4 regions of the Mesorhizobium sp. B2-5-7 genome follow, and region 3 is predicted to be linked to each of the others. Evidence: riboswitches for the same ligand, from Rfam matches in the RefSeq annotation. Region 3 holds a riboswitch; each other region holds the start of a gene.
The links. A riboswitch is a leader RNA that binds a small molecule or an ion and turns the genes downstream of it on or off. The one in region 3 is predicted to bind cobalamin.
Positions count from the first base shown of each region.

Region 1: another riboswitch for cobalamin. It lies ahead of FJ543_RS01315 (DUF1636 family protein); the one in region 3 lies ahead of bluB (5,6-dimethylbenzimidazole synthase).
Region 2: another riboswitch for cobalamin. It lies ahead of FJ543_RS01510 (CbtB domain-containing protein); the one in region 3 lies ahead of bluB (5,6-dimethylbenzimidazole synthase).
Region 4: another riboswitch for cobalamin. It lies ahead of FJ543_RS15160 (aromatic ring-hydroxylating dioxygenase subunit alpha); the one in region 3 lies ahead of bluB (5,6-dimethylbenzimidazole synthase).

Region 1 covers NZ_VFUO01000001.1:273,610-277,814, forward strand. Annotated here, with positions in the region: gene FJ543_RS01305 (cobaltochelatase subunit CobN) at 1-366, opposite strand, end outside; gene cobW (cobalamin biosynthesis protein CobW) at 386-1,423, opposite strand; gene FJ543_RS01315 (DUF1636 family protein) at 1,426-1,854, opposite strand; cobalamin riboswitch at 1,892-2,099, opposite strand; gene FJ543_RS01320 (winged helix-turn-helix domain-containing protein) at 2,129-3,328, opposite strand; gene FJ543_RS01325 (NADH-quinone oxidoreductase subunit A) at 3,663-4,028, shown strand; gene FJ543_RS01330 (NADH-quinone oxidoreductase subunit B) at 4,019-4,205, shown strand, end outside.
Region 2 covers NZ_VFUO01000001.1:313,381-317,585, forward strand. Annotated here, with positions in the region: gene FJ543_RS01500 (MFS transporter) at 1-955, shown strand, start outside; gene FJ543_RS01505 (aromatic ring-hydroxylating dioxygenase subunit alpha) at 959-2,134, opposite strand; cobalamin riboswitch at 2,278-2,477, shown strand; gene FJ543_RS01510 (CbtB domain-containing protein) at 2,513-2,692, shown strand; gene FJ543_RS01515 (CbtA family protein) at 2,708-3,511, shown strand; gene cobU (bifunctional adenosylcobinamide kinase/adenosylcobinamide-phosphate guanylyltransferase) at 3,504-4,019, shown strand; gene cobO (cob(I)yrinic acid a,c-diamide adenosyltransferase) at 4,021-4,205, shown strand, end outside.
Region 3 covers NZ_VFUO01000006.1:417,848-422,052, forward strand. Annotated here, with positions in the region: gene FJ543_RS25955 (TetR/AcrR family transcriptional regulator) at 1-578, shown strand, start outside; gene FJ543_RS25960 (hypothetical protein) at 669-1,652, shown strand; partial or broken gene bluB (5,6-dimethylbenzimidazole synthase) at 1,769-2,443, opposite strand; cobalamin riboswitch at 2,446-2,628, opposite strand; gene FJ543_RS25970 (histone deacetylase family protein) at 2,807-3,733, shown strand; gene FJ543_RS25975 (exodeoxyribonuclease VII small subunit) at 3,737-3,988, shown strand; gene FJ543_RS25980 (DUF2277 domain-containing protein) at 4,081-4,205, shown strand, end outside.
Region 4 covers NZ_VFUO01000003.1:271,349-275,553, forward strand. Annotated here, with positions in the region: gene ugpC (sn-glycerol-3-phosphate ABC transporter ATP-binding protein UgpC) at 1-634, shown strand, start outside; gene FJ543_RS15145 (DUF680 domain-containing protein) at 708-956, opposite strand; gene FJ543_RS15150 (DUF680 domain-containing protein) at 1,027-1,233, opposite strand; gene FJ543_RS15155 (DUF680 domain-containing protein) at 1,303-1,503, opposite strand; cobalamin riboswitch at 1,996-2,198, shown strand; gene FJ543_RS15160 (aromatic ring-hydroxylating dioxygenase subunit alpha) at 2,310-3,557, shown strand; gene FJ543_RS15165 (hybrid-cluster NAD(P)-dependent oxidoreductase) at 3,635-4,205, shown strand, end outside.

The DNA of each region.
Region 1 (4,205 bases), on a different contig from region 3:
ATCCTCGTCATGGCTTTCACCGGGAAGCAGCGCCAGTTTGATGCCGCGTTCGCGGGCAATCACCGCCAGTTGGTCGCAGCCATAGCGCCACCAGTCGTAGCCGCCGAGGATGCGCACCAGGATGATTTTGGCGTGGCGGGCGACGCAGTCTATCCAGAGGTCGACGGACATGGGATGGCGCAGGTCGCGCAGTGCGGCCAGCCGCATCGAGGGCAGGCGACCGGCATCGGCCTTCCACGCCGCAGCCAGTCCGGCGAGATCGCTGTCGGTGAAGGACAGGGCCACGATATCCGCCGGCGCCTGCCTGAGGTCGACGGGCTCGGCGAGATCGTCGAGCGAGGCGGAGGTCGTGGTGAGGATGTGCATCGCGGCCCGGGCCTGAAAATCAGCCGGCGAGGATACGTTCGATCGCCGGGCGGTTCAGCCCCTTGAGGCCAATGACGACGAGGCGCGAGCGGCGGTCGTCCCCGGCGGTCCAGGCGCGGTCGTAGTAATGATTGACGCGCGGGCCGACGGCCTGCAGCAGGAGCCGCATCGGTTTGCCGCCGACCTCGACGAAGCCTTTCACGCGCAGCACGTTTTCCTGTTCGGCGGCCGCGGCGACGCGCTTTGCCAGCTCATCGGGATTGGCGATCGAGGGAATGTCGACGATGAACGTGTCGAAGTCGTCATGCTCGTGATCGAATGCGCCGTCATGGTGGGACTTGCGGTTCTCGATGTCGTCCTCGACGGCGAGACCGAGCCCGAGCAGCACCGAGGGATCGACCTTGCCATGAGACGTCGGCACGATCTTCACGGCGCGGGCGGAGTGTTCGTTGATAATGGCGTTGGCGCGGGCTGAACCGGCGGCATCCATCAGGTCGCTCTTCGACAGGATGATCAGGTCGGCGCAGGCAATCTGGTCCTCGAACACTTCCTCGACCGGGTCGTCATGGTCGAGGCTCTCGTCCTGCGCGCGCTGCGCCTGCAGGGCGTCCATGTCGTTGGCGACGCGGCCTTCCGCCAGTGCGGGACCGTCGACCACGGCGATGACGCCATCGACCGTTACGCGGCTCTTCACCGTCGGCCACTGGAAAGCCTGGACCAGCGGTTTGGGCAGAGCGAGGCCCGAGGTTTCGATCAGGATATGGTCGACCTTAGGCGTCAGCGACAGGATCTGGTCGAGCGCCGGCACGAAATCATCGGCCACGGTGCAGCAGATACAGCCATTGGCCAGTTCGACGATGTTTTCCTCTGGGCAGGTGTCGATGCCGCATCCCTTGAGGATCTCGCCGTCGATGCCGATGTCGCCGAACTCGTTGACGATGATGGCAATCCGCTTGCCGCCGGCATTTTCCAGGAGATGGCGGACCAGTGTCGTCTTGCCGGCGCCGAGGAAGCCGGTGACGACGGTGCAGGGAACGCGGGACAGAGATGTTGTCATGATCAGTCTTTCAGCATGTCGAGGGGAGGGATGCGGGCAACGAGGCCGCGCTTGAGGCTATCGGGCCTGCCCCGCCAGGGAATGAGGCCGTCGCTCGAGGTGGCGAAGAGTTTCGCGCCGGTGACCAGATCGGCGCCGCTGCTCGCGGTCAGATCGCCGAACACATAGCTCCAGCAGCCGTCGCGCAGGATCGCGGCGCTCAGGCGGCGCTTGCAATTGCCGAGGCATTCGACCGTGCGGATGCGAATCTTCTCGCCCGAGGCGGCTTGGCGCGTATCTTCGGCCAAAAGTTCGCCGGCCCGGGGATGGGCGTCGGAGCCGGTCTCGTCGCGACAGGAAGCGCAGACAATGACCGTGATGCCGGCCAGGGGATGATTCCCGCCGGACGAAATGTCGGTTGTTTCAGCCGAAAAACTGCTGTCGCGATCCACATCAGGCTCCTTGCCCGGAAAACCCGCCAGGCGATCGGACTCTTGCATTCCAGACGGCAGGTCTCCTGGCTCGCGGGTCATCGCCTTGGGTAGCCGCCTTCCCGGGACAATCCCAGTGGCTTTCGGCCTTGGCTCTTCGCTCACAGTTGCGGGGACAGCCGCGGATTTGGGATCTTCAATCCCGCACCGCATTCCCTCTTGGCTCCTCCCTTTGCCGAGAGGAGACCGTCTGGATGGGATTTAGGCTCTTGCGGGCAGCGGTGTCAACGCGAGCTTACGACACCGCGATGTCGGACAGCGCCGGGCCGAGGTCGCCGGCAGGCGTTATTTCCATGCGCTCGAGGCCAAGCCAGCCCTGCATCTGCTTCAATTCCTCGAAGAGCTGGGCTGCGGTTTCGGGCGGTGTGCCGGGCTCGGCGTAGGCGGCATGGACGCGCAGGACACTGGCCGGCCGGTCAGCCTTGAGGTCGACGCGCGCCACGATCCTGTCGCCGAGCAGGAAAGGCAGGACATAGTAGCCGTATTGGCGCTTGTCGGCCGGCGTGTAGATTTCGATGCGGTAATGGAAGTCGAACAGCCGCTCCGAGCGCGAACGCTCGAAGACGACCGGATCGAACGGCGCCAGCAGAGCGCGGGCCTCGATCTTGCGCGGGATACGGGCGTCCTTGTGAAGGTAAGCCGGCTTGTCCCAGCCCTCGACACGGACCGGCAGCAAGTCGCCGAGCTCGACCAGTTCCTCCAGCCGGCCTTTCATGTCGGCCGGCGAGAGTCGAAAATAATCGCGCAGGTCGCCTGATGTCGCCACGCCATGGGCACGGGCGGAAATGCGCAGCAATTCGCGATGCGCGTCCTCAGGCGTCGGTACCGGCAGATCGAGGATCGCCTGCGGCAGCACGCGCTCCGGCAGGTCGTAAAAGCGCTCGAAGCCGCGCCGGTGCGCGGTGGTGATGCGCCCGGCCCAGAACAGCCATTCGAAGGCGTGCTTGGCATGGCTCCAACCCCACCAGCCACCGGAGCCTTTCTGGCCTTCGAGCGCCGAAGCGGCGATCGGCCCGCGCGCGACGACCTCGCGGTAGATCTCTTCTATATAGGCTGCGTGCTCGCGGCCCCATTTGGCCAGCCCCAGATACATTTCATCGCCTTGCTCGGCGCGCTGCATGCGCCAGCGCATCAGTGGGTAGGTCTCGACCGGCAGGAACGAGGCTTCATGCGCCCAATATTCGAAGACGGTGCGCTTGCGCGTCACGGCGGCGTTGTCGAGCAAAGCGAGGGGATAGGGGCCGAGACGCGAATAGAGCGGCATGTAATGAGCGCGCACCACCGCACTGACGGAATCGATCTGCAACAGGCCGGTGCGAGACAGAACGCGGGCGAAATGGCGGCGGTCCGGCGTGCCGGCGGGGCGGGGATCGAGAAATCCCTGGGCGGCGAGCGCGATGCGCCGCGCGGCGGCAAGCGAGATCTTTTCCTTCATGCGTATGCGTCCCTGATGGACCTGTCTGGCGTCATTGCCGGCGTGATTCCCGTCCATGCTAGCAGGGTTTTGGCGGCAACCCTGTCAGGAGAGAAAAGTGGAGTTAAAAGCGAAGGAAATCAAACAGGAGCGGATGGGACCAGTTTCTCCCGGAATGCCGTCCAGCTCGGTGTTTTGAACAAGGTTTGACTTGCTTCGCTGGAAGTGCTGCGCTAACCCTCGCCGCGTTGCAGCATAGGCCCCTTAAAACGGTTCAGCGGTTAATCTGTCACGCTTCCGCATTAAGGTTCGGTGCTGTAGTCAAAGTGGATTGGCGCCAACGGAAAGCCGCTGCATGAACGCACTTCTCAGTTCGTACCTGCCCATCGTCCTGTTTATCGGCGTGGCACTGGTCGTCGGCCTGGCGCTGCTGGCGGCTCCGTTCCTGGTGGCGTATCGCAACCCCGATCCCGAAAAGCTTTCCGCCTACGAGTGCGGTTTCAACTCGTTCGACGATGCCCGCATGAAATTCGACATCCGCTTCTACCTGGTGTCGATCCTGTTCATTATATTCGACCTGGAAGTTGCCTTCCTCTTCCCCTGGGCAGTGTCCTTCTCGAAGATCGGCATGCTCGGTTTCTGGTCAATGATGGTGTTTTTGGCAGTGCTGACCATCGGCTTTGCCTATGAATGGAAAAAAGGAGCGCTGGAATGGGATTGAACGACAGTTCAGGCACCCTCGTCGCGCCGAAGCCCAAAGGTATTATCGATCCCAACACCGGCAGGCCGGTGGGGGAGGACGATCCCTTCTTCCTCGAAATCAACAATGAGCTTGCCGACAAGGGTTTTCTGGTCACCTCGACCGAGGCGCTGATCACCTGGGCGCGCAGCGGCTCGC
Region 2 (4,205 bases), on a different contig from region 3:
CTGGGTCTACACGGCGGGCGCCTGCCTGCTCGCCATCGGCTCGCTGTTCTTCGTCACCCATACGCTCGCCGGGCAACTGGCCGGGATGCTGTGCCGGGTGATGGGCGCCAGCGCGCTGTCGATCACGCTCAACCTCTACATCATGGATCACATCCGCAAGACCGATTTCATGCAGGCCGAATCGCTGCGCATGGCGTGGTCGATGGTTGCCTGGACCTGCGGGCCAACGCTCGGCATTTTTCTCTATACGCGCTTCGGCATTTATGCCGCGCATGGCGCGGTGGCGGTGTTCGCCATGGCTTTGCTGGCGCTGTTCTGGACCTATCGGCTGAGCGACAACCAGTCGATCCGCCCGGGCAAGACACGACCGGCCAATCCGCTCGCCAACATCGGCCGCTTCGTCGCCCAGCCGAGGCTGAGATTGGCCTGGCTGATAGCCTTCGGCCGTTCCTGCTTCTGGACGACCTTCTTCGTCTATGGACCGCTGTTCATGGTCATCACCGGCGAGGGCGAATTGGCCGGCGGCCTGCTGGTCTCGGCCGGCAACGCGCTGCTGTTCATGGCGATCTTCTGGGGCAAGGCGGGGAAACGCTTCGGCGGCCGCAGGACCATGACATTTGCCTATTTCGCCATGTCGGCGACGCTGCTGGCGGCCGGTGCCGTGGGCGAAACCGTGCCGTTGCTCACCGGTGCCTTCCTGCTGTGCGGCGCCTTCTTCACCATCGCGCTCGACGCGCTGGGTTCGACCGCCTTCATGCGCTCGGTGCGCTCCTATGAGCGCGCGCAGATGGCGGCGGTCTACCGCACCTATCTCGATTTTTCCGAACTGACGCCGCCGCTGGTCTATTCGGTGGTGCTGGCCTTCTTCGGTCTGGGCTCGGTGTTCGTCACGCTCGGACTGCTTGCCGCGTTTTGCGGCTTCATGACCTGGCGATATCTGCCGAAGTCGCTGTGATCTTCAGGCCTCGGGTGAGCGCGCAGCGTGCCGTTCGCGCACCCAATCGTGGAAGCGGTGAAGGTCGTACTCCTCGGGCATCAGCACGCCAGCTGTATGACGCATCGAGCGCAGGCCCTTCTGGTTGACCTCGCAGATTGCCGCGTCCTCCTCCAGCACCTGTGTGCCGAAGGCAACGATGTTGTCGATGTCGGTCTCAGCGAGCGCCTCGGGCGCGAACAGCCATTCCGCAGTCAATTCGGTCTGTTCGGAACCGAGCGGCGTCAGCCGCACGGTCCTGACATAGTCGACATGGCCGACGATGAACATCGACGGCAGGCTGGTGGAGTAAGTCTGACCGGCGGTTCGTTCCGCCGGCGTCAAGCCCGGGAAGACCGGCCCGTGCGCCTGCCCATCACGCGACCATGTCTCAGCCCCGGTGCGCAGGCCGCCGGAAAATTCCGGCGCGTCATTGTCGGCGTGACGGAGCCATTCGGGATCGTCATGCCGGCTCATCAGGCCGCGGCCATAGATCGGCACCAGCCGCGACAGGTCCTTGTGGACGCCCGGGCAGTGCAGGCACTCGTTGAAATTTTCCCAAAAAATCTTCCAGTTGCAGTTCATCACCTTGCGCAGCACGTGGCCCGATACCAGCGTTTCCAGCGGCCAGTTGCCGAGGTCGCCGGAGGCCGGATCGAAGGATAATTGCGCCGAGCCGGCGACATCTTCCGCAAGATTGACGAAGACGAAGCCCCGCCACACCGAGAGCGCGACGCGATAAAGCGGGTGATCGGCCTTGTCGAAGCCGTCAGGCAGCGATTTCGACGGCACGCGCACCAGATCGCCACGCAGCGAATAGGACCAGGCATGATACGGGCAGGTGATCAGCCGCGCCTTCAGCCGGCCCTGGCTTTCCTGGCAAAGCTGCGAGCCGCGATGCCGGCAGGCGTTGTGGAAGGCATGCAACTCGCCGGTGTCGTCGCGCAGCAGGAGGATTTCCTGCGTACCGACGCGGAAGGTGCGGAACGCCAAAGGCTGGGCAAGGTCGGCCTCGCGGCAGACGAGCAGCCAGTTCCTGTACCAGATGGCGTCGAGATCGCGCTGATAGTTGTCCTGGTCCCAATAGGCCGACGAGGGCAGCGTCGGCTCGGTTCGAGTCAGGCCGTTATAGGGCACGCGCTCGCTGGCATTGGGCTGCATGGCTGGCTTCCCGTGAGGGGTGCCAGCCGACACCCGGCCATGAAGTTTGTCAATCGGGACGGGATGAGGGCAGCTTCGCCGATACGGCGCTCCTGCGTTGGCGGCTGTCGGAATTTGGTTTGCCGGGCGCGGCGAATTTCCCTATAGTCACCGATGTCGTCGGTTCCTTTTTGGAGCCAAGAGGGAATGCGGTGCGGGCAGGAATTCCTGCCCAATGCCGTGGCTGCCCCCGCAACTGTGTGCGGTAGTCCTCTCCATATGCCACTGAAGATTTTTCTTCGGGAAGGTGGGGAAGGGCGCTTATCCGCGAGCCAGGAGACCTGCCGGCGACAGGAAACTGACTTCGATGCCCTCGGGTGGAGGGCGAAAGGACAAGACATGACTACCGCTTCCGTCTCCCTCGGCGCCTCCGTCTCCTCGCAGTCGCGCTTCATGCAGCTTGCGCTCGCGGCGCTGCTCGGCATCTTCGTCGTCGGCTTTGTCGGCTTCTCGCATATCGATGCGGTCCACAATGCTGCCCACGACTATCGCCATTCGATGGCGTTTCCCTGCCACTAACGAGGATCCGACATCATGAATCTGTTTCGCAACGTCGTGTTCGTCGCGGCGATCGCGGGGCTCGTGGCCGGTGTCGTTCTCGCCTGCATGCAGGCCTATGCCACCGTGCCGCTGATCCTCAAGGCGGAAGTCTACGAAAAGGCCGGCGGCGGCCACCACCATGATCACGCGGCCGCACCAGCGGCGACCAATGATGCCATGAGCACGGTGGCGCCCGCTGGGAATGCCATGAGCTCTGCCGCGCCCGCGGGCACCGATGCCGTGACACCGGCGGAGGAAGACGAAGGCTGGGCGCCGGCCGACGGTTTCGAGCGTTTCGCCTTTAGCGTGGTTGCCAATATCGTCACCGGCATCGGCTTCGCACTGGTCCTGGTCGCGGTTTCCGAGTTCTTCGGCGGCGTCGGCAACTGGCGCCAGGGTGTGTTCTGGGGTTTGGCCGGCTTTGCCGTGTTCACACTGGCACCGGGTCTCGGACTGCAGCCGGAACTGCCGGCAATGCCGGCGGCCGATCTTCTGCCGCGCCAGATCTGGTGGACGGCGACGGCGGCCGCGACCGCGACCGGCCTGGGCCTGATCGTGTTTCGCAGATCGTTGCCATTGACCATCCTCGCCGTCTTGCTGATCGTCGCGCCGCATGTCGTCGGCGCGCCGCAGCCCGACAGTTTCGAAACACCGATCCCGGAAGGCCTACACCATCAGTTCGTGGTGGCGGTGACGGTGACCAATCTGGTGTTCTGGCTGGTGCTCGGCGCGATCGTGGGCGTGGTGCGCAGGCGCTTCACCGGCATGGCGACCAGCCTGCGCGACAGCTTTGCCTGATCGCGGCAGGCTGACCTTCATCATCGGTGGTGCGCGCTCCGGCAAGAGCGCGCACGCCGAAACCCTGATGACGGCATTGCCCTCGCCATGGGCCTATATCGCCACGGCGCAAGCCTATGACGACGAGATGCGCGAGCGCATCGCGCTGCACCGCTCGCGGCGCGGTGAGGGCTGGTCGACCATCGATGCGCCACTCGACCTCGCCGAAGCGCTGGAGGCGTTCCCAGACGGTCAGCCGGTGCTTGTCGACTGCCTGACGCTGTGGCTGACCAATCACATGCTGGCCGATCACGACGTCGAGGCCGCGTGCCGGCGGCTGGCGGACGTGCTGTCGCGGCCGCGCGGACCGTGGTTCGTGGTAACGAACGAGGTCGGGCAAGGCATCGTGCCCGACAACGCGCTGGCGCGTCGGTTTCGTGACGATGCCGGCCGGCTCAACCAGCGGGTCGCCGCGATTGCCGACACGGTGCTGCTCATGGTGGCGGGGCTACCGCTCAAGGTGAAGTGAAATGACCGATATCGACGACAAGGATGAAGAACGCCATCGCGCCAAGATGGCCAAGCGCAAGGCGGTGCAGGACGCCGAGGTTGCGGGCAAGACGATCGAGAAGGGGTTGCTGATCGTCAACACCGGTCCCGGCAAGGGCAAGACCACGGCCGCCTTCGGTCTCGCGCTACGCGTGCTCGGCTACGG
Region 3 (4,205 bases):
AGACACGCGCCAAGCTGATCGCCGCGGCGCGCCAGGCTTTCGGCACCATCGGCTATGCCGAAGCGTCGATGGATGATTTCACCGCGTCGGCCGGGCTGACGCGCGGCGCCCTTTACCATCACTTCGGCGACAAGAAGGGACTGCTTGAGGCGGTTATCGCCGAAATCGACGCGGAAATGGCGGCCCGGGTGAATGAGGTCGCGTCGCGGGCGCCGACCCGCTGGCAGCATTTCGTCGACGAATGCACCACCTATATCGAAATGGCGCTGGAGCCGGAAATCCAGCGCATCATGTTCCGGGATGGTCCGGCTGTGCTGGGCGATCCGGCACTGTGGTCGAATGCCAATGCCTGCGTCGGTTCAATGACCGATCATCTGACAGCGCTGCAGCGGGAAGGGGTGGTCGTCCCCGGCGTCGACCCGGAGTCGGCAGCGCGGCTGATCAATGGGGCGAGCAGCCAGGCCGCGCAGCGCATCGCCAATTCGCAAGATCCCGAAACGACATCGAAGATGGTGGTGGCCGCGTTCAAGCAATTGCTCGAAGGCCTGCTGAAAAAGCCGGAAGCGCTTTCAAGATGAACCACCATGGCAGTCCCGCCACTGCCTGCAATTGACAATAGCCGGTTTGAGCGCATCCTCCGCAGCCATCTCTGAGGGGAGATTCGGGGCATGTGGGATTTCGATATCGGCAGGTCGGTGTCCATCATGATGCGGACCTGGCCTTTCATTGTCTTTCGCATGATCGTCTATTTCGGCATCACGCTGGCCTACATCGTGGCCACCGGCACCGGCGCCTCCGTCGGCTATGGCGTCGGCCATATTTCTACCGATCCCGACGGACCATTGTCTTTTGCGATGTGGGGCGGCGTGGTCGGTTTCGGCATCGTCTCGATCGCCGTCTACTGGATCCGCGAATACATCCTCTACGTCGTTAAGGCGGGCCATATCGCCGTCATGGTGCATCTGATCGACGGCCATGATATTCCCAACGGCCAGAACCAGATCGCCTACGCGAAAGAGGTCGTGACCGAGCGTTTTGCCGAGGCCAACATCCTTTTCGTCGTCGACCAATTGGTCAAGGGCGCCATACGCGCCATCACCGGCCTGCTCGGCGGCATCGCGGCCTTCCTGCCCATTCCTGGCCTGAGCGGCCTGGTTTCGTTCCTCAACACGGTGATTCGCCTGTCGCTGACCTATGTCGACGAGATCATTCTCGGCTACAACATCCGCATCAGTTCGTCCTCGCCGTTCGAAACCGCGCGCCAAGGCGTTGTGCTCTACGCCCAGAACGGCAAGACCATGGTCAAGAATGCCGTCTGGCTAGGGGTCATCATGTGGGGCATGTCGTTTGTGATTTTCCTGCTGATGCTGGCTCCGGCAGCCGCTATTCTTTACGTCATGCCCGGGCAGCTCGCCGGCTGGGCTTTCGTGCTGGCAATCGTCTTTGCCTGGGCTTTCAAGGCGGCCTTCATCGAGCCGTTCGCCATTGCCTGCCTGATGCAGGTCTATTTCAAGACCATCGAGGGTCAGGTGCCCGATGCCGCCTGGGACGCCAGGCTGGCCGAAGCCTCGTCGAAGTTCAGGGAACTCAAGGACAAGGCACTGGCTTCTTTCGGTGGCTCACGGTGGGGCACTGCCGGCGCGACGAGCTGATCAACCGGGCTGGCGGGCGCACCGGCGACGGTGCCGAGGCGCGCCACTGCTGATTTGAGCGGCGCTTCGCCTTGCCCGCGAAAAGTCTCGCTCATGATAAGCTCGGGCAACGGCAGCCGCCGGCCCCAGCCGTGTGTTTCGAGATCCGGCTTCGGTGCGAACTCGGAAACACGGCCGACGCAGAGATAGGCGATCGGTGTCACCTGATCGGGAATGGCCAGCAAGCTTTTCAGCGCTTGCGCCTCGATGATGCTGACCCAGCCGACGCCAACGCCTTCGGCGCGTGCCGCCAGCCAGAAATTCTGCACCGCGCAGACCGTGCTGTAGAGATCCATCTCCGGATTGTGCCAGCGCCCCAGCGGCGAGCCTTTCGAGCGTTCGCGGTCGCAGGTGATGCAGATGTTGAGCGCGCTTTCGCAAATGCCTTCGAGCTTGAGCTTGCGGTAGAGCGCCTGCCGTTCTGCCTCGATTTCAGGCAGTTCCCGTTCTCGCGCGGCCAGGAACAGGTCGCGCACTTCCGCCCGCCGCGCGGCATCGCGAATGACGATGAAATTCCAAGGTTGCATGAAGCCGACCGATGGCGCGTGGTGGGCGGCAAGCAGCAGCCGCGCCAGCACCTCGTCGTCGATGGCCTCCGATGTAAAATGGCTGCGGACGTCGCGCCGCGTGAAGATGGCGCGGTAAACAGCGTCGCGCGCAATCTGGTCAAATCCATCGCCCATTGGAGCGGTCATAGCTTCCGGCATCGCTTGTCCCCTTGCGATTGCAATCGATGTCATCCGCCTGACCATGCGGATGACGATGCCTGCCCGGCCGGTCTTCTGGCTCGGGATCAACCCGCGTCCGGTGCCTTCCCGTCATCGACAGTGGCATTTACCGGCGCGGTCCCCCTCACAGCGTTGGGCACGCCACGGAGTTCAACCGTGTTCCCGATTCTCCCGCCAGGGCATTTGCAGCCAAGTGGAATCACTTGGCGTCGCAAAATGCGGCTAAAACAAACAGACCGGCAGGCACCAGGCAGTAGCGGCAGTCTTACTCCGAAGGGCCGGCGACGCCAATGCCCGCAGCGACATGAATGGACGCAGGTTCGATTTTCCCCAGCGATCAAGCTGCAACGCATGGCCATCACGGCGCCGGGGCACTAGATAGGGGGCATGGCCACCCGTCTCTACACGCACCCGATCTTTCTCGAACACATCACCCCGCCCGGTCACCCCGAGCGGCCCGACCGCCTGCGCGCCATAGAGCGCGTGCTCGACGACGAAGCTTTTGCCGCGCTTGACCGCGTCGAGGCACCGCAAGGCGACGAGGCGACCATCCTCTACGCGCATCCCGCCGATTTCGTCGCGCGTGTCCGCGCCGCCATCCCCGACGAAGGCATTGCCCGCATCGACGCAGACACCACCGCCAGCCCGAAAAGCTGGCAGGCGGTGATTACGGCGATCGGTGCCGCCAATGCCGCCGTCGACGACGTCTTTGCGGGCCGCGCCGACAACGTCTTCGTCGCCGCCCGTCCGCCCGGCCACCATGCCGAAAAGACCACGGCCATGGGCTTCTGCTTCTTCAACACGGCGGCAATCGCAGCGCGCCATGCGCAGAAGAAGCACGGCGCCGAGCGTGTCGCCGTCGTCGACTGGGACGTGCACCACGGCAACGGCACGCAGGATATTTTTTGGGACGATCCCTCGGTGCTCTATTGCTCGACGCACCAGATGCCGCTTTATCCCGGCACGGGCGCGAAGAGTGAGACCGGCGCCGGCAACATCGTCAATGCGCCGCTGGCGCCTCGGACCGGCAGCGAGGTGTTTCGCGATGCGTTCCTGTCGCGCGTGCTGCCGGCACTCGACAATTTCGCGCCGGATCTGATTATCATTTCGGCCGGCTTCGACGCGCACCATCGCGACCCGCTGGCGGAAATCAATCTGACCGAGAACGATTTCGACTGGGCGACCGGCCAGCTGATGCAGCGCGCCGCAATCCACGGCGGCAACCGGCTCGTCAGCCTGCTCGAGGGCGGCTACGATCTGCAGGGATTGGCATTTTCGGTCGCCGCCCATGTCGGGCGACTGATGAAAGGATGAATGATGACCGGTGAGATCAACGAAGACGTCAAGGCGATGAGCTTTGAACAGGCACTCGACGCACTGGAGAAGATCGTCGATGATCTGGAGCGTGGCGACGTACCGCTCGACCAGTCGATCCGGATTTACGAGCGCGGCGAGGCGCTGAAGGTTCATTGCGACCGGCTGCTGAAGGCCGCCGAGGACAAGGTCGAGAAGATCAGGCTGTCGCGCGACGGCAAGCCGGTTGGAACCGAGCCGCTCGACGCGGACTGAGGTCCGGAGCAGCCTTATCGGTTTTTGGACACGATCATCATTGAGGATACAGTTCGTCCCGATTGAAACGGACAAGAGGAGATACGGAAGCGATGTGCAGAAACATCAAGACCCTGTTCAATTTTGATCCGCCGGCAACCAACGACGAAGTCCGCGACGCGGCACTGCAGTTTGTCCGCAAGCTGAGCGGCACGACGCGGCCTTCTGCCAAGAACCA
Region 4 (4,205 bases), on a different contig from region 3:
GCTGTCGAACCTTGACGCCGCATTGCGCGTTGCGACGCGCATCGAGATCGCCAAGCTCAAGGAATCGATGCCCAACACGACCATGATCTACGTCACGCACGACCAGGTCGAGGCGATGACGCTGGCCGACCGCATCGTCGTGCTGAAGGACGGGCACATCGAGCAGGTCGGCACGCCCATGGAACTCTACAAGAACCCCGGCAACCTCTTCGTCGCCCAGTTCATCGGCTCGCCGGCCATGAACATCCTGCCGGCGACGGTCGACAAGACGGGCAATCCGACCATCGTCAGCCATGTCGGCGGCCGCAAGGCGACGGTGCCGATCGCGACACCTGCTTCGGCAAAGGGAGCGGCGGTCAGCTTCGGCGTACGGCCGGAAGATCTCGCGATCGCCAGCGGTGCGGATTATCTGTTCGAGGGGACCGTCGATTATCTCGAACAGCTTGGCGAGGTCCAGCTGGTCTATGTCGATATCGGCCGGGCCGACCTGCCGCTGGTGACCAAGCTGCCGGGCAATGTCGAGGTCAAGCGCGGCTCGACGCTGCGGCTGACCGCCAATGCCGGCGATCTCCATATCTTCGATGCCGATGGTCGCTCCTTTGCCCTCCACGAAGCGGAAGCAAAGGCGGCCTGAAGACGGCCGTCCGGTAATGAAAGAACAAGAGCGGCGGGCCTGGCCCGCCGCTGTTCTTGTCTGCACAGGCTGGTTAGTTGTTGCCGAAGAGATTGCGATCGGCACCCTGATGGGCCGGCTTCTGCACGTCGCCGGACGAGTTGAGCAGCTTGTAGACAGGCGAATCGCTGTTGCGGATCGCACCTGTATGCGACGTATCGACATTGACAGTCGACGAAGCAGTGGGCTGGTTGACGCCGTTGGAGCCATAATTGTCGCTGCCGGCGAAGGCGCTGCCGGAGACGGCCAGAACGGCGGCGGCGGCAATGAGGATCTTGTTCATTTTAGGTACTCCTGAATTTTGGAAGTCCCGCGGACCGGCGGGCCAGAGCCCACCGGCCGTGGGATGGCCGTTAATGGCCGAAGAGGTTGCGGTCGCTGCCCTGCTGGACAGGCGCCGAGGTGGCCGGAGCCGACTTGCCGATCGACGCGGTGTTCGAATTGTCGGTCGAAGCGGCAGCAGCCTGGTTGGCGCCGTTGGAGCCATAGTTGTCGCTGCCGGCGAAAGCGCTGCCGGAGAGAGCCAGAACGGCAGCGGCAGCAATGAGGATCTTGTTCATTTTAATACTCCTGAATTTGTAGGGTCCACCAGCGCGGCAGGGTCACCCGCCGCGTGCCGGGGATCGCTATTAATTGTTGCCGAAGAGGTTGTGGTCGGCGCCCGTCACAGGCGTCTGGGCAGCCGGCTCCGACTTCTTAGTCGAAGCGGTGTAGGAGCTGTCGACAGTAGCCGTGGGGGTCGCGGCGTTCGAACCATAATGGTCGCTGCTAGCGAAGGCGCTGCCGGAAATAGCCAGAAGGGCGGCGGCAGTGAGAATGATCTTTTTCATTTTTGTACTCCAGTATTTTTCCCGTCCGTCTAGCGGCGTGTCTTGGGATTAAATCGCGTCGTTCGGACAGCCCCGATGTGGGAGAGCCCCCTTGCCGTTTCCAATCACGAAGTTGTTCAGCGTGGACCATGACTCCACCACTTGAAATTGTACCAACGCCTTCTACATGTCTTATTTTTCCGTTTGATATCAAATAGTTGTCTGAGATCATAACCCGATCACCAACTGTGTCGGAAGGCTGGGCGTTCACACCGTCCTGCACGCACCGTCAACAGAAACGAACCGTTCGGTTCGATTTTAGACTCTGCTAATAGTCACTTTTCGAAACCATTAACCCTTTTCCGGCCCGGCTGAGGGTCGAAAACTGTGCCCGCGCGCCTGGCGAGAAGAGGCGATTCCCCCGCTGCAACCGCGCCGGGACGATCCCGCGTACGTGTCGCGCCGCATGGATGCGATGTCGCTTTCGTGCCGATGTCGCAAACCCTGTCGTGATTAGATCGAGCGATCTCAGGTGCCGCTGCGTGACGACGGAGCGGAGAATTGGGAAGCCGGTCAGATTCCGGCGCTGCCCCCGCAACGGTGGTGGAGTTCAAGTCGCAACGGGAGACCACTGGGCGAAAGCCTGGGAAGGTGTCGCGATGGTCCGCCAGGACAACTCCAGAGCCCGGAAACCAGCCCGAGATCGCTAGAACTCGACTGATCGCGGTGGGCGGTCAAGGGGCGGATGGTGTTGTCCGGCTTCGCCGGCTTGCGCCCAGTCCTTCCTCCATCACCACCAGTTCAGTCCTTGAAAATGAGGACAGGACATGGACGCGCGCAACGACATGCTGAGGCTTTTGAACGGCCGCAGACAGGGCCTTTCGCTGGAACAGCCCTTCTATACCGACCCGGACTACTTCAAGCTTGACATGGAACTGATCTGGTATCGCGACTGGCTGTTCATCGGCCATGATTGCGAGTTGCCCAAGCCGGGCAGCTTCATCACCGTGCAGATCGGCGACTATCCGGTCGTGCTGGTGCGCGATCAGCAGGGCAAGATCAACGCTTTCCACAATTCCTGCCGCCATCGCGGCAGCCGCGTCTGCAACACCGACAAGGGCATGGCCGCCAAACTGGTGTGTCCCTATCACCAGTGGACCTACGAACTCGACGGCCGGCTGCTGTTCGCCCGCCAGATGGCCGATGGGTTCGACAAGAGCCAGTTCGGGCTCAAGCCGGTCGCCTGCGAAAGCGTCGCCGGCTATGTCTTCATCTGCCTGGCCAAGGAGCCCGCCGACTTCGCGCCGATGCAGGCGATGATCGAGCCCTATCTCCAGCCGCACCGGCTGAGCGAGGCCAAGATCGCCTTCGAGAGCACGATCATCGAGAAGGGCAACTGGAAGCTGGTCTGGGAAAACAACCGCGAATGCTACCATTGCGCGGGCAACCATCCTGAGCTGTGCAAGACCTTCCCGGAAGCGCCGACCGTGACCGGCGTGCAAGGCGCCGACAGCGATCCGGAGATGCTGGCCCACTGGGCGAAGTGCGAAGCTGTTGGCCTGCCCAGCAAGTTTCGCATCGACCCGGCCGGACAATACCGCGCCACCCGCGCGCCGCTGCTGCGCGATGCCCAGAGCTACACGATGACCGGCAAGCGGGCGGTGAAGAAGAACCTGTCCGACAGCGTCTCGGCCGACCGGATCGGCACGCTGATGCACTATCACTACCCGACAACCTGGAACCATATCCTCGTGGATCATGCGGTGACGTTCCGCGTGCTGCCGGTCAGCGCCACGGAAACAGCGGTTACGACCAAATGGCTGGTCCACAAGGATGCCGTGGAAGGCGTCGACTACGATCTCGCCGAACTCACCCATGTCTGGACCGAGACCAACGACCAGGACCGCCGCATCGTCGAGGAAAATGCCTTCGGCATCCTGTCGCCGGCCTACGAGCCCGGTCCCTATTCGGAGCTGCACGAGGGCGGCGTCATCCAGTTCGTCGACTGGTACGCGCGCTTTATCGGCCCACGGCTTTCCGAAGACGGCCGGCCTGCTCTGCGCAGTGTCGCCTAGCGCATGTCGGCCAAAACTGTGCAGCGGCTTTGGGATCACGACACGCCCAAAATGAAAGGTATGCAGGGATGAACGCCATGACTGATCTTGGCCTCTATCGCCACCTCGACCAGATGGCGCCGTGGAACGACAGGCTGCAGGTGCTGGAAGTAACCGGCGTCAGCGACGAGGCGCCCGACGTCAAGACCTTCACCTTCCGCTCCGACAACCAGACCTGGTTCCGCTACAAGCCGGGCCAGTTCGTGACGCTGGAATTGCCGACACCGGACGGCCCGCTGATGCGCACCTACACGCTGTCATCATCGCCGTCACGGCCATTCTCGATCGCGGTGACGGTGAAGGCGCAGGCGGGCAGCGTCGGCACACGCTGGATGTTCGATCACCTGACGCCCGGCTCGCACGTCAAGGCCTATGGACCGGGCGGCGACTTTTCGCTGCACAGCCACCCGGCGGCGAAATACCTGTTCATCTCGGCCGGTTCGGGCGTGACGCCGATGATGTCGATGCTGCGCTGGCTGAACGACTGCGCGCCATGGACCGATGTCGGCTTCGTCAATTGCGCGCGGCGCCCGGAAGAGATCATCTTTCGCAAGGAACTCGAACTGCTCGGCGGCCATATGCCGGGGCTGTCGCTCGGCTTCATGATCG